DNA from 4 places in the Streptomyces sp. NPDC048650 genome. Region 1 is predicted to be linked to each of the others. Evidence: riboswitches for the same ligand, from Rfam matches in the RefSeq annotation. Region 1 holds a riboswitch; each other region holds the start of a gene.

The links. Region 1 has a riboswitch for cyclic di-AMP ahead of ACGFML_RS33630 (M23 family metallopeptidase). Riboswitches for the same ligand answer to the same signal wherever they lie in the genome.
Region 2: linked by a shared signal. The riboswitch ahead of ACGFML_RS33005 (transglycosylase family protein) and the one ahead of ACGFML_RS33630 (M23 family metallopeptidase) in region 1 are both predicted to bind cyclic di-AMP.
Region 3: linked by a shared signal. The riboswitch ahead of ACGFML_RS12590 (C40 family peptidase) and the one ahead of ACGFML_RS33630 (M23 family metallopeptidase) in region 1 are both predicted to bind cyclic di-AMP.
Region 4: linked by a shared signal. The riboswitch ahead of ACGFML_RS01390 (NlpC/P60 family protein) and the one ahead of ACGFML_RS33630 (M23 family metallopeptidase) in region 1 are both predicted to bind cyclic di-AMP.

What each region holds. Positions count from the first base shown of each region.
Region 1 covers NZ_JBICVM010000018.1:18,139-22,109, reverse strand. The annotation lists gene ACGFML_RS33640 (M16 family metallopeptidase) at 1-437, shown strand, start outside; gene ACGFML_RS33635 (M16 family metallopeptidase) at 476-1,843, shown strand; cyclic di-AMP (ydaO/yuaA leader) riboswitch at 2,073-2,229, shown strand; gene ACGFML_RS33630 (M23 family metallopeptidase) at 2,242-3,042, shown strand; gene ACGFML_RS33625 (GntR family transcriptional regulator) at 3,246-3,935, shown strand.
Region 2 covers NZ_JBICVM010000017.1:17,525-21,495, forward strand. The annotation lists gene ACGFML_RS32995 (cytochrome P450) at 1-913, shown strand, start outside; gene ACGFML_RS33000 (transglycosylase family protein) at 1,107-2,108, shown strand; cyclic di-AMP (ydaO/yuaA leader) riboswitch at 2,320-2,531, shown strand; gene ACGFML_RS33005 (transglycosylase family protein) at 2,538-3,179, shown strand; gene eno (phosphopyruvate hydratase) at 3,489-3,971, shown strand, end outside.
Region 3 covers NZ_JBICVM010000004.1:35,969-39,939, forward strand. The annotation lists gene ACGFML_RS12580 (ATP-dependent Clp protease proteolytic subunit) at 1-442, shown strand, start outside; gene ACGFML_RS12585 (hypothetical protein) at 449-757, shown strand; cyclic di-AMP (ydaO/yuaA leader) riboswitch at 1,067-1,258, shown strand; gene ACGFML_RS12590 (C40 family peptidase) at 1,262-1,735, shown strand; gene ACGFML_RS12595 (LysE family translocator) at 1,891-2,565, opposite strand; gene ACGFML_RS12600 (LysR family transcriptional regulator) at 2,736-3,641, shown strand; gene ACGFML_RS12605 (ATP-binding cassette domain-containing protein) at 3,823-3,971, opposite strand, start outside.
Region 4 covers NZ_JBICVM010000001.1:284,091-288,061, reverse strand. The annotation lists gene pcrA (DNA helicase PcrA) at 1-1,970, opposite strand, end outside; cyclic di-AMP (ydaO/yuaA leader) riboswitch at 2,179-2,363, shown strand; gene ACGFML_RS01390 (NlpC/P60 family protein) at 2,371-3,522, shown strand; gene ACGFML_RS01385 (hypothetical protein) at 3,646-3,971, opposite strand, start outside.

The DNA of each region.
Region 1 (3,971 bases):
CCGCCGGGTTCGGCCTGCTGCGGCTGGCCGGGGCGCCCTCGCTGGGCTGGCTGGACGTGAAGACGTCCGGCGGCGTGGAGGTCCCCGCCATCGAGCGCGCCGTCGACGAGGAGCTGGCCCGCTTCGCCGCCGAGGGGCCGAGCCCCGAGGAGATGGAGCGCGCCCAGGCCCAGTTGGAGCGCGAGTGGCTGGACCGCCTGGCGACGGTCAGCGGTCGCGCCGACGAACTGTGCCGCTTCGCCGTCCTGTTCGGCGACCCGCAGCTCGCGCTGACCGCCGTCCAGCGGGTCCTGGACATCACCCCCGAGGAGGTGCAGACGGTCGCCAAGGCCCGGCTGCGCCCCGACAACCGCGCGGTGCTCGTGTACGAGCCCACCGAGCCGACCGCTCCGGCCGACCCGGCCGCCGACACCGAGGACGAGGAGGCGGACCGGTGAGCGACTCCACCACCCGCGCAGATTCCGCCGTGACCACCATGGACTTCCACCCCCAGCCCCGGGGCGGCGCGCCCAGGCCCTGGGCGTTCCCGGCCCCCGAGCGCTCTCAACTCCCCAACGGGCTCACCCTCCTGACCAGCCACCGCCCCGGCCAGCAGGTCGTCGCCGTCGAGATCAACCTCGTCGCCCCGCTGGAGGCCGAGCCCGAGGGCCTGGACGGCATCGCCACGATCATGGCGCGTGCGCTGTCCGAGGGCACCGACAAGCACGACGCCGAGGAGTTCGCCGCCGAGCTGGAGCGCTGCGGCGCCACCCTGGACGCGCACGCCGACCACCCCGGCCTGCGGGTCTCCCTGGAGGTCCCGGTCTCCCGGCTGCACCGTGCGCTCGGCCTGCTCGCTGACGCGCTGCGCGCCCCCGCCTTCCCGGACAGCGAGGTCGAGCGGCTGGTGCGCAACCGTCTCGACGAGATCCCGCACGAGCTCGCCAACCCGGCGCGGCGCGCCGCGATGTCACTGTCCAAGGAGCTGTTCCCGGCCACCTCCCGGATGTCCCGGCCCCGGCAGGGCACCGAGGAGACCGTCGAGCGCATCGATGCCGCCGCCGTACGCGCCTTCTACGACGCCCATGTACGGCCCGCCACGGCCACCGCGGTGATCGTCGGCGACCTCACCGGCGTCGACCTCCAGGCGGCGCTCGACGACACCCTCGGCGCCTGGCAGGGCTCCACCGCCGAGCCGCTGAAGCCCTCGGCGATCACCGCCGACGACGCGGGCCGCGTGGTGATCGTGGACCGTCCCGGAGCGGTGCAGACGCAGCTGCTGATCGGCCGTATCGGCGCCGACCGCCACGACCGGGTCTGGCCCGCGCAGGTGCTCGGCACGTACTGCCTGGGCGGCACCCTCACCTCGCGGCTGGACCGGGTGCTGCGCGAGGAGAAGGGCTACACCTACGGGGTGCGGGCCTTCGGGCAGGTGCTGCGCTCGTCCGCGGACGGCAGCGGCGCCGCGATGCTCGCCATCAGCGGCTCGGTGGACACCGCCTCCACCGGCCCGGCGCTCCAGGACCTCTGGCAGGTGCTGCGCACGCTCGCGGCGGAGGGGCTGACCGATGCCGAGCGGGATGTCGCCGTGCAGAATCTGGTCGGTGTCGCCCCACTGAAGTACGAGACCGCGGCGGCCGTTGCGGGCACCCTCGCCGACCAGGTGGAGCAGCATCTCCCCGACGACTTCCAGGCGCAGCTGTACGCCCGGCTCGCGGAGACCGGGACGGTCGAGGCGACAGCGGCGGCCGTCAACGCCTTCCCCGTGGACCGGCTGGTGACGGTCCTGGTGGGTGACGCCGCGCAGATCGCCGAGCCGGTCAGGGAACTCGGCATCGGCAAGGTGACGGTCGTCACCGGCTGATCCCGGCGGCCTGACTGCCGGTCACCAAGCAACCGGCCATATCTCGACAAAGCGGCTCCCGTGGTGCATGTCCGCCACGGGAGCCGTCGTATGTCCGGAATGGTGCGGCTGGTTGCCCGATGCCCCTGTGGCGTACGGCACAAAGCTCCGGTTCTGTTTGCCGATTGAAAGATGTCCCGATTAGCGTCGGTCCGGCTGTTCGTCACAAGTCCGCCACAACAGTGGCACCGGGCAGCCATCGCCGAGTCCCCGTACGGCGCGAGCCAGGGGAGCCGGGGACCCACATGTCCCCTGGGGTGAATCGGTCCCCTCTCCGGAGGAGCCCGTAGGAGACCTTCCTGCTCCGAACCCGTCAGCTAACCCGGTAGGCGAGAAGGAAGGAAAGGACAAGCCAGCAGATGGCGTTCACCCGTGCCACCGGGAAACATCGTCGTCCGAGCCGCACCGCTCGGACGACCCGCAAGTTCGCAGGCGTGGCCACCCTCGCGGCCACCGGTGTCGTCGCCTCCGTGGCCTCGCCGGCGCTGGCCGCCACCAGCGAGGCGCACGCCGAGGACACCGGCCTGCAGCAGGCCGTCGTGATGGGCGACGAGCTCGCCAGCCGCGTCGAGGCCCAGGCCGACGCGCAGCAGGCGGTCGCCGATGCCGCCGCCGCGCACGCCAGGGCCGAGGCGGTGGCGAAGAAGGCCGCGGCCGAGGCCAAGCGGCTCGCCGAGGCGGCCAAGAAGAAGGCCGCGGCGGAACACGCGGCCAAGGAGCGTGCGGCCCGCGACGCGGAGCGCAAGCGCCTCAACGCCTTCGTCGCCCCGGTCACCGGCTCCTACGTCTCCACCGGCTACAAGGCCTCCAGCGGCCTGTGGTCCTCCGGCAGCCACACCGGCATCGACTTCCACGCCGCCACCGGCACCTCCGTCCACGCCGTCGGCTCGGGCACCGTGGTGGAGGCCGGTTGGGGCGGCTCGTACGGCAACAACATAGTGATCAAGATGCATGACGGGACGTACACCCAGTACGGCCACCTGTCGTCCATCGGTGTCTCGGTCGGTGAGAGCGTCACCCCGGGCCGGCAGATAGGTCTCTCCGGCGCCACCGGCAACGTCACCGGCCCGCATGTCCACTTCGAGGCCCGCACCGGCCCCGACTACGGGTCGGACATCGACCCGATCGCCTACCTGCGCTCGCACGGCGTCAGCGTCTGACGTCCCGCGCGCACCGCGAAGCCCCGGCCCACGGCCGGGGCTTTTCGCATACCGAGCGCGAGATACGACGACCCTCCCGCTCGTGGCCAAAAAATATCCATGAATTTCCGGAGGCTGTCGGAAAACCCGGCCCGGTCGAATAGAGTCACGGAAAACCCGCCGATCGGCGGCGTTTCCCGGGAATTACGGCGGAGGCACGGACGATGCGAGGCCATCTTTCCGCGCATGCGGTGTGCACGGCGATTCGCGACGACATCGTCTCCGGTGCGCTGGCACCGGGGAGCCGGCTGGTCGAGGAAATTCTCGCCGCCCGCTACGGCGTCTCCAGAGTTCCGATCCGGGAGGCGTTGCGCACCCTGGAGTCCGAGGGCTTCGTCACCACCCGCCATCACGCGGGCGCCTGCGTGGCCGAGCCCACCGAGCAGGAGGCGGCCGATCTCCTGGACATCCGCGCGCTGTTGGAGCCGCTCGGCGCCGCCCGCGCCGCCGCCCGCCGCAGCCCCGCCCATCTGAAGGTGCTGCGCGGTCTCGTACGGCTCGGCCGCGACCGGGCCCGCCACGGCCTACCGGCAGATGTGCGCCAACTCGACGCCTGGTTCCACGAGACGCTCGCCCAGGCGGCCGGCAGCCCCAGCCTGACGGCGCCGCTCACCCAGCTACGGCGCAAGATCGAGTGGGTGTACGCGGTGGAGCCGCCGGCGCGGACCGCCGACTCGTGGGACGAACACGGCGCGGTCCTGGACGCGGTCGCCCGCGGCGACGCGGAACGGGCCCGCGCCCTGATGGCGACTCACATCGAGCGCTCGCTCCCGGTGTACCGGCTGCGCCGCCCGTCCGCGGACGCGGTGAGGGATGCGAAACGGTCCGTCAACACGGCGCGTGCCCGCACTTAACATGCGGCCTGTATACAAAGGGGTGCGGAATGCGAG
Region 2 (3,971 bases), on a different contig from region 1:
CGCCTTCGCCCCGCGCGTACAGGAGTTGACCGACCGCCTGATCGAGGGGTTCGCGCAGCGCGGGGAGGCGGACCTGATCCACGAATTCGCCTTCCCGCTGCCCATTTACGCGATCTGCGACCTGCTGGGCGTACCGCGCGAGGACCAGGACGACTTCCGCGACTGGGCGGGCATGATGATCCGGCACGGCGGCGGACCGCGCGGCGGAGTCGCCCGTTCCGTGAAGAAGATGCGCGGCTACCTCGCCGAGCTCATCCACCGCAAGCGCGAGGGCCTCGGGGACACCGCGGAGGAGGACGAGGACCTGATCTCCGGCCTGATCCGGGCCTCCGACCACGGCGAGCACCTCACCGAGAACGAGGTCGCCGCGATGGCGTTCATCCTGCTCTTCGCCGGCTTCGAGACCACCGTCAACCTCATCGGCAACGGCACCTACCAGCTGCTGCGCCACCCCGCCCAGCGCGAGATGTTCCAGAAGTCGGTGACGGCGGGCGACAGCGATCTGCTCGCCACCGGCGTCGAGGAACTGCTGCGGTACGACGGCCCGGTGGAGCTGGCCACCTGGCGGTTCGCGACCGAGGAGCTGACGCTGGGCGGCCGACGGATCGCTGCGGGGGACCCGGTGCTGGTGGTGCTCGCCGCCGCGGACCGCGACCCCGGACGCTTCGCCGAGCCGGACACCCTCGACCTCACCCGGCGTGACAACCAGCATCTCGGCTACGGGCACGGCATCCACTACTGCCTGGGCGCACCGCTCGCCCGGCTGGAGGGTCAGACCGCCCTCGCGACGCTGCTGACCCGCCTCCCGGACATCCGGCTTGCCGTGGAACCTGACGATTTGCGCTGGCGCGGCGGACTCATCATGCGCGGACTGCGGTCCCTGCCCGTGGAGTTCACGCCGGAGCGAGGCTGACCAGCGGCGATCCGCATGGTGACGGAATGTCAGCTGCGTGACCTACGCGTGATCTCCGCTACACCGACTTGTGACTACCCGTGACCCCGGCTACCTTTCGACGCACCGACACCGGTTCGATCACGGATGCGATTCCCCGCACCGGTCCGGCAGACAACTCCAGCACGTCAACCGCCGCTCGAAAGGCAACCGCATGCGCTCCGGGAACGGACGGCACCGTCGACCCCGACAGGCACCGGCCATCTTCGTCACGGCGGGAGTGACCGGCGCCGGCCTCGCGCTGCCGCTGTTCGCCGCGAGCGGCGCACACGCCGCCGACACCGCGACCTGGGACCGGGTCGCCCAGTGCGAGAGCGGCGGAATGTGGAGCTCGGCCTCCGGCAACGGCTTCTACGGCGGCCTTCAGCTGACCCAGGAGATGTGGGACCAGTACGGCGGCTCCTCCTACGCCTCGCGTCCCGACCTCGCCAGCCGTTCCCAGCAGATAGCCGTCGCCGAGTCGATCCTCGCCGACCGCGGCCCGGACGCCTGGCCGAGCTGCGCGGTGAACGCCGGGCTGACCGAGGACGGCCGGGCGCCGGAGGTCGACCCGGGCAGCACGAGTACGCCGCGGCCCGACCCGTCGGACTCCGGAGGCCCGTCCGGCCCCTCCGGCACCGGCCCGTCCGGCGACGCGACGCCCTCCCCGTCCGGCGACGCGACCCCGTCCCCCGACGCACCGGACTCCGCCGACCCGTCCGACTCCGCCGACCCGTCCGACTCCGCCGGCCCGGACGGCGACGGCGGCTCCGCCGACGACTCCACCGACCCGGCGCCCGACCGCGCCCCCACCCAGGACCACGCCAAGGGCAAGCACCGCGGTGACGCCGAGGCGGACAAGGGGGACGGGGGCGGCAAGGACGCCGAGGACGGCAAGGGAAGCAAGGGCGACGAGGGCGCGGGTGACGCGGCCGGCGAGGGGCGCCCCTCGGGGCGGCACGCCTCCCGCGGCGGCGACGCGCCCCGCACGGACCCGTCCGACGCTGCCGGCGACTACACCGTCCGCCCCGGTGACACGCTGTCAGGCATCGCCGAGGCCCACGACCTGCCCGGCGGCTGGCCCGCGCTCTACGACCGCAACGAGAAGGAGGTCGGCGCCGACGCCGACCTGATCCACCCAGGTCAGCTGCTCGATCTCGGGCACTCCGCAGGGTAGTTACTGCCGGTTTGCCCCTTTTGGCGAAAGTGAGACAAGCGTCTCGTTCCGGGGTGTGGTGTCCCGGTCCGCCCCCCGGATCCGCACCCTGATCCACCTGCGGAAACACGAACCGGCCGTGATCAAAAACGGTCAACTTGGTTCACATGGTGGGGTTTGAACACCAAGGGGATTACTGATTACGGTCGGGACCGCTCGCCAAAGCGGGCCCTCCGATCACACGCCGAATCCTGCCGGTGGTCCGGAGGCACATGACGCGCAAGCGCCGAAGGCAGGAGCGGGGGACCCAAGGTAAGTGCCGGCCCCGCCCGCGGAAGCGGGTCGACCGGCTTGGGGTGAAGCCGGGTGTGCGCAGCGCACCCGGCCGGGCCACTCACAGCCCGAACCCGACAGCTCACCTCGCAGGCGTCGGTGAGGAAACGAACGAACATGCTGAACAAGGGCAAGCACCGTCGTCCGTCCAAGGCCGTCCGCATCGCCACCCTCGCCGGTGTGGCCGGTGCCGCCGTCGCCGTCCCGATGATGGGTGCCACCTCCGCTTCCGCCGCGTCCGTCGCCACCTGGGACAAGGTCGCCCAGTGCGAGTCCGGCGGCAACTGGTCGATCAACACCGGTAACGGCTACTACGGCGGCCTGCAGTTCTCGAACTCCAGCTGGGCCGCCGCCGGTGGCACCCAGTACGCCTCGCGCGCCGACCTGGCCACCAAGGCCCAGCAGATATCCGCCGCCGAGAAGCTCCTCGCCATCCAGGGCCCGGGTGCCTGGTCCTGTGCCGGTGCCGGCAACCTGAGCTCCGGTGGCCCGTCCCCCGACCTCGACACCTCCTCCAAGGCCGAGGTCAAGAAGGCCCCCGCGCCGAAGCCGGCCCCGCAGGCGCCGAAGCACGAGAAGGCCCAGCCGGCCCCGCAGAAGCCGCAGGGCCACGGCAACTACACCGTCAAGTCCGGTGACACCCTCGCCAAGATCGCCAAGGCGCACGGCACCACCTGGAAGACGGTCTACGCGAACAACAAGACCGCCATCGGCGGCAACCCGAACCTGATCCTCCCCGGTCAGCAGCTCAGCGTCTGAGTCGTCCCCCTCACCGGGACTCCCACGGGCCCGTGCGACGGGACCCGTACCTCCTGAGACAGCCCCGCCCGGCGCGCCACTCCCCCCAGCGCGTCGCGGCGGGGCTTCTCGGTGTTCCGGGCCACCGAAACCCCACCCACCAGCACAGTCCGACAGTTTCCTCCGTTCCGCGAACAATGTGCGTAAACGCCCCAAGAGCTGGGCATCTGGGCCTCTTTTCGTCCCACGAGGCGGGCCAACGGCAAGCGGACCTGCCCGGGGCCGTTAGGCTCGTGCTGCAGAACTCCAGACACCCACGAAGGAGACAACGTGCCGTCCATCGACGTCGTCGTAGCCCGCGAAATTCTCGACTCGCGAGGTAATCCCACGGTCGAGGTCGAGGTCGGCCTCGACGACGGCAGCACCGGCCGTGCCGCCGTGCCGTCCGGTGCCTCGACCGGCGCCTTCGAGGCCATCGAGCTCCGTGACGGTGACCCGAACCGCTACCTGGGCAAGGGCGTGGAGAAGGCCGTCCTGGCCGTCATCGAGCAGATCGGCCCGGAGCTCGTCGGCTACGACGCGACCGAGCAGCGGCTGATCGACCAGGCCATGTTCGACCTGGACGCCACCGACAACAAGGGCTCGCTCGGCGCCAACGCCATCCTCGGCGTCTCCCTCGCCGTCGCGCACGCCGCGTCCGAGGCCAGTGACCTCCCGCTGTTCCGCTACCTCGGTGGCCCGAACGCGCACGTCCTGCCCGTCCCGATGATGAACATCCTGAACGGCGGCTCGCACGCCGACTCCAACGTGGAC
Region 3 (3,971 bases), on a different contig from region 1:
CATCTCGCTCTACATCAACTCCCCCGGCGGCTCGTTCACCGCAATGACCGCCGTCTACGACACGATGCGGTACGTGTCCTGCGACATCGAGACGGTGTGCCTGGGGCAGGCCGCCTCAGCGGCCGCGGTACTGCTGGCGGCCGGCGCACCCGGCAAGCGGCTCGCGCTGCCCGGCGCCCGGGTGCTGATCCACCAGCCGTCGCTGGCGGAGCCGGTCCAGGGCCAGGCCACCGATCTGCACATCCAGGCGACGGAGCTGCTGCGCACCCGCGACAAGCTGGAGGAGCTGCTGGCGCGGCACACCGGCCGGCCGCGCGAGCAGATCGCCGCGGACATCGAACGCGACAAGATCTTCGACGCCCGCGCCGCCCAGGAGTACGGCCTGATCGACGGCGTCACCCGCAGCCGCAAGCCGTCGTCCGCTCAGCTCGGCACGCGGTGAGCGCGGGTGCTGCCACCGGAGCTGCCGCCGCTGCCCGCACTGACCCGGGCCGAGGGTGAGGTGATCGACCGGTATCTGGAGGCCCTGGACCTGCTGGGCCGGATCAATCCGGCCCGCAGCGGTGACACCTATCGCGGCCTGCGCGCCGCCCAGGCCCTGGTCGGCAAGGCCGCCGAACTGCGCGACGCGCTCGCCCTGATGCACGGCCGCGGCGAGAGCGAACTGCACTCCGCGACGCTCGCCAAGGCGCTGCGCGTCCTGGACGGCGAGCGTCGGGCCGGGCTCGTCGCGGTGCCACCGCCCTCCGGGCCGTGACGCGACACGCGCCGTGACACGACACGCCCTCACCCGAGGAGCCCGTACGGCGTAGCCCGGGGACCTGGTAGAGGCGGGCGACAACTTGCAGAAATCGGCTCCACGCCAGGTGGAACCGATGCCGTCGGCCCTGGTCCCGGCCTCGGCTGCCACCTCACCCCGTCCACAGAATCCGACATTGGTCACCATTTGGAGCAAATGTGACTAATGTCACGCACGGCACTTCTTACGAGATTTCGGGCGCCAGCGGCGTAAGGATCCCTCCACGACAAGACCCCGCCACCTCGACGGGGCGGTCCGGACGGGCGCCTAATCCTGCCGCCGTGCCGGATGTCAGGTCGACGCGGTTGGATCGGCAGGAGCGGAGGACCCGAGCACGACGGGGCCCCGGCCGCCCTCGCGGCCGACGGGCTCCTTGGGGTGAAGCCGTACGCACGGCCGGGCATCTTCGCCTGCCCGAACCCGACAGGTCTTCCTTCGCAGGCGGCTGACGAAGGGTTGCGCATGAGCATGCGCAGGCATCTGCCGAATCTGCTGGCACGCGCCGGCACCGTCTCCGCCCTCACGATGGCCACCATCGGGGCCACGACCGTCGCCCCAGGAGCGGCCCCGGAGGCCGAGGCGGCCGCGGTATCCGCGAAAGCACTGCGGATCGCGGCCTCCAAGCGGGGCTCCCCCTACCAATGGGGGGCACAGGGCCCCCACCGCTTCGACTGTTCGGGGCTGACGCTCTACTCGTTCAAGCATGCGGGCAAGGCACTGCCACGGACCGCGGCCGCGCAGTACAACGACACCAGCCACATCTCCCGCGCGGCGCGCAGAACCGGTGACTTGGTCTTCTTCCACGGCGGCCGCGGCGTCTACCACGTCGGTATCTACGCGGGCCGAGGCCGGATCTGGCACGCGCCCAAGCAGGGCGCGGTGGTGCGGCTGGAGCGGATCTGGAGCGCCGCGGTCTGGTACGGCCGGGTGGGCTGACCTGCGGAGATCATGATCGCCGGCCAGGTGCCGGGCGGCGTGGCCTCATGGGTCGAGGGACCGGTGGTCCTCACCGGACGCTGCCCGGCCCCCGCGGCCCGTGCGGGGGCGCGGACCACGTACCCGAGCGGCGGCGAAGGCGGCTTGCGCGGGCCTCAGCCGAGCACCAGCCCGGCGAGCAGGGCGCCGCCGAGCGCGGTCAGCAGCGTTCCGGTCGTCGCCTCCAGGGCGCGCGCCGCCCGAGGGCGGCGCAGCAGCCCGCCGAGCCGGTCGACGAGCAGGGCGACGGCGGGGAACCACACCGCCGCCAGGCCGACCACGACGGCCGCGAGCAGCAAGGTGCGCGGCAGCGCCGGTTCGCCCGCGGGGACGAACTGCGGGAGCAGGCTGAGGAAGAGCACGGGTGCCTTGGGGTTGAGCACGTTGGTGAGAAAGCCCTGGCGCAGGCACTTTCCGGTGCCGGGGCCGGCCGTCGGGTACGGGCCCGCGGCGCCGTCCGGGGCATCGTCCGGGGTGCCGTCCGACGACGGTGCGACAGCGGCCGGGCGGCGGGCGAGGGCGACCAGCGCGCGGATGCCCAGGGACAGCAGATAGGCGCCGCCCAGGAGTTGGATGGTCTCCAGCAGCGCCGGCACGGCGACCAGAACCGCCGCGAGCCCGGCCGCCGCCAGCGCGGTGTGCACCAGCAGCCCACCCGCGACCCCGAAGGCGGTGGCCACCCCCGCTCGGCGGGTAGCGAGTGCGTTGCGCACCACGATCGCGAAATCCGCGCCCGGCATGGTCACCATGCCCGCGGCCACTCCGGTGAAGGCCATCAGCTGTCCGTCCATGAGAGCAGCATCGCCGACCGGAGCCTTTAATAGGTATGAGGAATCTTCTCGGTCTGCCTGAAGAGATTCTTAAGGCTGGGCTGGTGGGACGATCGAGGCAGGCGCCCGACGGCCGGGAGCGGTAAGGCGGCTCCCACCGCCCGGCGGCGCCCAGGACTACGGAGGTGCTGGTGTACGACCCCACCCGGCTGGCCGCCCTGGTGGCGGTGGCGGAGGCCGGTTCGATCACCCGGGCCGCCGAGCGGCTCGGCTACACCGCGCCCGCGCTCTCCCAACAGCTCGCCAAGCTGGAGCGGGAGGCGGGCGCGGCGCTGCTGGTGCGCCATCACCGTGGCGCCCGGCTGACGGCGGCCGGTGAGCTGCTGCTCGTACGGGCACGGCGGGTGCTGGACGAGCTGGATCTGGCGCGGCACGAGCTGGCCCAGCTGACGGGGCTGTCGGGCGGCCGGCTGCGGGTGGGCACGTTCGAGACGGCCGGTACGCATCTGCTGCCGCCCGCGCTCAGCGCGTTCCGGCGGGCCCACCCGGACGTGGAGCTGAGCGTGACGGAGTTCGTCCCTCCGCAGGAGATGACGGCGGTGGCGCTCGGCGAGGTGGATCTGGCGCTGACGCACGAGTACACGCCGGGCGAGGCGGTGCCGGTGCCGGACGGGGTGCGGTTGGAGCCGCTGCTGGCCGAGGAACTGGTACTGGTCACGGCCCCGGGGCATGCGCTGTCGGCCGGCGCCGGACGGCTGCCGCTGGCCGAGCTGGCCGGTCAGCCGCTGGTCAGCATGGCACCCACCAATCCCAACCGGCGGGCGGTGGAGGCGACCCTGGCGGCCGCGGGGGCGAGTGTGGCGGTGCGGTGCGAGTCCCCGGGCTACGCGGTGGTGTGCGCGCTGGTGAGCGCGGGGCTGGGGGTGGCGGTGGTGCCGGAGATGATGGCGGCGGGTTCGGTGACCCCGTTGGGGGTCCGGCGCCTGGACCCGCCGGAACTGCACCGGCGGATCTCGTTGGCCTGCCGGTCCGGGGACGCCACGCCTGCGGCGGAGACGCTGCGGGCCCTGCTGCAGGGCGCGTTCACCCGCAGGTGAGAGGTGCCGGGCCGTTCACCGGCGCCGGGCCGGGGCATCGCGGTGAGAGATGCCGGGGCCGTTCAGCGGGCGCCGGGCCAGGGCATCGCGATGCCGACGGTTCCTCTCCCCCGGTCGGCCCGGCGAGGACGGGGACGCCCTCGCCGGACGATGGACGTGCCGGGCCGGTCGCGCGGCCGGGTCAGCTGCCGACGTAGGCCGCGAGGTGCTCGCCGGTGAGGGTGGCGCGAGCGGCGACGAGGTCGGCGGGGGTGCCCTCGAAGACGATCTTGCCGCCGTCGTGGCCGGCGCCGGGGCCGAGGTCGATGATCCAGTCGGCGTGCGCCATGA
Region 4 (3,971 bases), on a different contig from region 1:
TGGGGGAAGACGCCGTCCTCCAGGCCGGTGAGGAAGACGGTCGGGAATTCCAGGCCCTTGGCGGTGTGCAGGGTCATCAGCGTGATGACGCCGGCGCCGTCCTCCTCCTCGTCGGGGATCTGGTCGGAGTCGGCTACCAGCGCGACCTGTTCCAGGAAGTCGGAGAGGGTGCCCGGATTCTCCTCACCGCGGTCCTGCTCGAACTCCAGGGCCACCGAGGCGAGTTCCTGGAGGTTCTCGATCCGGGTCTCGTCCTGGGGGTCGGTGGAGGACTGGAGCTCGGCGAGATAGCCGGTGCGCTCCAGGACGGCTTCCAGCACGGTGGCGGGTCCGGCGCCGGACTCGACGATCGTGCGCAGCTCCTCCATGAGGACGTTGAAGCGTTTGACGGCGTTGGCCGAGCGGGCGGCCATGCCGTACGCCTCGTCGACCCGGCGCAGGGCCTGCGGGAAGGTGATCTTCTCGCGGGAGGAAAGGGCGTCGATCATCGCCTCGGCGCGGTCACCGATGCCGCGCTTGGGGACGTTGAGGATGCGGCGCAGCGGGACGGTGTCCTCGGGGTTGGCGAGGACCCGCAGGTAGGCGAGGACGTCGCGGACCTCCTTGCGCTCGTAGAAGCGCACGCCGCCGACGACCTTGTACGGGAGCCCGACCCGGATGAAGATCTCTTCGAAGACACGGGACTGGGCGTTGGTGCGGTAGAAGACGGCGACGTCGCCGGCCTTGGCGTCGCCCGCGTCCGTCAGCCGGTCGATCTCGTCGGCGACGAACTGCGCCTCGTCGTGCTCGGTGTCCGCGACATAGCCGGTGATCCGGGGGCCGGCGCCGGCGTCCGTCCAGAGGTTCTTGGGGCGGCGGTTCTCGTTGCGCTCGATGACGGCGTTGGCGGCGGAGAGGATCGTCTGGCTGGAGCGGTAGTTCTGCTCCAGGAGGATCGTGGTCGCGTCCGGGTAGTCCTCCTCGAACTGGAGGATGTTGCGGATCGTGGCGCCGCGGAAGGCGTAGATCGACTGGTCGGCGTCGCCGACGACGCACAGCTCGGCGGCGGGCATCTCGGCCGTGCCGGGGCCGACCAGTTCGCGCACGAGGGTGTACTGGGCGTGGTTGGTGTCCTGGTACTCGTCGACGAGGACGTGCCGGAAGCGGCGGCGGTAGTGCTCGGCGACGTCCGGGAACGCCTGGAGGAGGTTGACGGTCGTCATGATGATGTCGTCGAAGTCCAGGGCGTTGGCCTCGCGCAGCCGCGACTGGTACATCGCATACGCCTCGGCCAGCGTCTTCTCGAAACCGTCGGCGGCCGTCCCGGCGAAGGTCTCCTCGTCGATGAGCTCGTTCTTGAGGTTGGAGATCTTGGCGCTGAAGGACTTGGGCGGGAAGCGCTTGGGGTCCAGATCCAGATCGCGGCAGACCAGGGCCATCAGGCGCTTGGAGTCGGCGGCGTCGTAGATCGAGAAGGAGGAGGTGAAGCCGAGCTTCTTGGACTCGCGGCGCAGGATGCGTACGCAGGCGCTGTGGAAGGTGGAGACCCACATGGCGTTGGCGCGCGGGCCGACCAGCTCCTCGACGCGCTCCTTCATCTCGCCGGCGGCCTTGTTGGTGAAGGTGATCGCGAGTATCTGGCCGGGGTGGACGTGCCGCTCGGCCAGCAGGTGGGCGATGCGGTGGGTGAGCACCCGGGTCTTGCCGGAGCCGGCGCCGGCGACGATCAGCAGCGGGCCGCCGGTGTGCACCACGGCGGCCCGCTGCTCGTCGTTGAGCCCCTCCAGGAGCGCCGCCGGGTCGATGGCCGGGCGGGCGGCGCCGTCGCGGTAGTACGCCTCGCGCGGCGCGGGCGCGTCGAACTTCCCGTCGAAGAGATCGGCGGGGATCTCCTCCGGGGCCGGGCCGTGGTCGTCCTCGGGCGGCGGCGGGGGCTCTTCGCCCTTGGGGCCGAGGTCCGCCAGGAAGCTGTCGTCAAAGAGGCTGCTCATCGCCCACCGAGTCTAGGCCGCCGCACTGACAGCCCGCCCCCACCTCACCCGATCCGATGCCGGACGACCGGCCCGGCAACTGTGAGATCGCTTTCAGGTCACGAAAAGGTTTCGGGCAAATCGAACATCAGCCTTCACAGGAGCCACACGAGTTGGCTACCGTGCCTGCTCGGGCAGCTCGCCTCCCCGTGGACGACAGTGTCCGCACGGGCTGCCCACGCCGAGTCCGGCCCTGCCCTCAGGCACCCGGAGCCGGGGACCCACCAGCACCACCGGGGTGAATCGACCGGTGCGGCCGCCAGCGGCGGACGCACCGACCGTAGGGCAAGCCTTCCGTCAGCGACACCGCCCGAACCCGACAGCTAACCCGGTAGGCGGTCCACGGAAGGAGTCGCCGGCCTTGGCGTCGCATCGCAAGCCGCGCACCCGCGTCCTCACCTCGTCCGGAAGCCGTACGGCGGCCGGGCTCACCACCGCAGCCCTGGCATCGGTCACCCTGCTCTCGCAGTCCGCCGACGCCGCCCCCAGGGCGCCCAGGCCCAGCATCGAAGAGGTCAAGCAGAAGGTCGACGGGCTCTACCGTCAGGCCGAGGTGGCCACCCAGAAGTACAACGCCGCCAAGGAGGGCGCGGACCGCCAGCGTGCCACCGTCAACGGCCTGCTGGACGCCGCCGCCCACCGCGCGGAGAAGATGAACGAGTCCCGGCGCGAGCTGGGCACGTTCGCCTCCGCGCAGTACCGCACCGGCGGCATGAACCCGACGGCGCAGCTGATGCTCGCCCGGGACCCGCAGGACTTCTTCGACCGTACGCACCTGATGGAGCGGCTGACCGGTCGGCAGAAGCAGGCGGTCACCGACTACCAGGACCAACAGGCGGCCGCCGCCCGGCAACGGGCGAAGGCCGCGGAGAGCCTGGACCGGCTCCAGACCTCGCAGGAATCGCTCAAGGAGTCCAAGCGCTCCGTCCAGAACAAGCTGGCCGAGACCCGGCAGCTGCTCTCCCGGCTGACCGCGCAGGAGAAGGAGCGGCTGGCGGCGCTGGAGCGCAAGAAGGAGGCGGCGGCCAAGCGCCGGGCCGAGGAGCTGGCGCGGCAGCAGGCCGAGAAGGAGCGGCAGCAGCACGACGACGACGGCGGCTCGACGGGCGGGCAGACCGGTGGTGGGAAGACCGGTGGCGGGACGGCCGACGACGGCTCGTACGCGACCAAGGCCGACAAGGCGCTTGCCTTCGCCCGCTCGCAGATGGGCAAGCCGTACGTCTGGGGCGCCACCGGCCCGAACTCCTACGACTGCTCGGGACTGACCCGGGCCGCGTGGAAGGCGGCCGGGGTCGATCTGCCGCGCACCACCTGGGATCAGGTCAAGGTCGGCCAGCGGGTGGCGACCGGCGATCTCAAGCCCGGTGACCTGGTGTTCTTCTACGACGACATCAGCCACGTCGGGATGTACATAGGCGACGGCAAGATGATCCACGCACCGCACCCGGGCGCCAACGTCCGGGAGGAGTCGATCTACTACATGCCGATCTACGGGAGCGTCCGCCCGGCGTGACCCGCCCCGGCGTGACCCGCTCCCCCTGAAGGCCACCCCCCACGGCCACCCCCCACACGCCACCGCGCGGTCGTCCCCTCAGGGACGGCCGCGCGGTGAGTCGTCTTTTGCGGGCGCCGGGCCTCAGGTCCAGAGCACCGCGATGAAGATGTTGGCCACGGTGAGCGCGCCGACGGCGCCGAAGAGCGGCTTGGCGATCTTCTCCTCGTCCCGCTTGACGTAGACCAGCGCCAGGATCACCACCAGGACGGCCATCTTGATGCCGATCTTGATGTTGTTGAGGGTGTGGTCCTGGGCCTCGTTCAGGCCGACCAGCACGATGCCGGTGACCAGCATCGTCAGCGCGCCGTGCAGCATGGCCGGCACGAAGCGGGCGGTCCCGGCACTCATCGCCTTCATCTGGGTCAGGAAGCCGCCCAGCAGGGAGGCGATGCCGATGATGTGCAGGC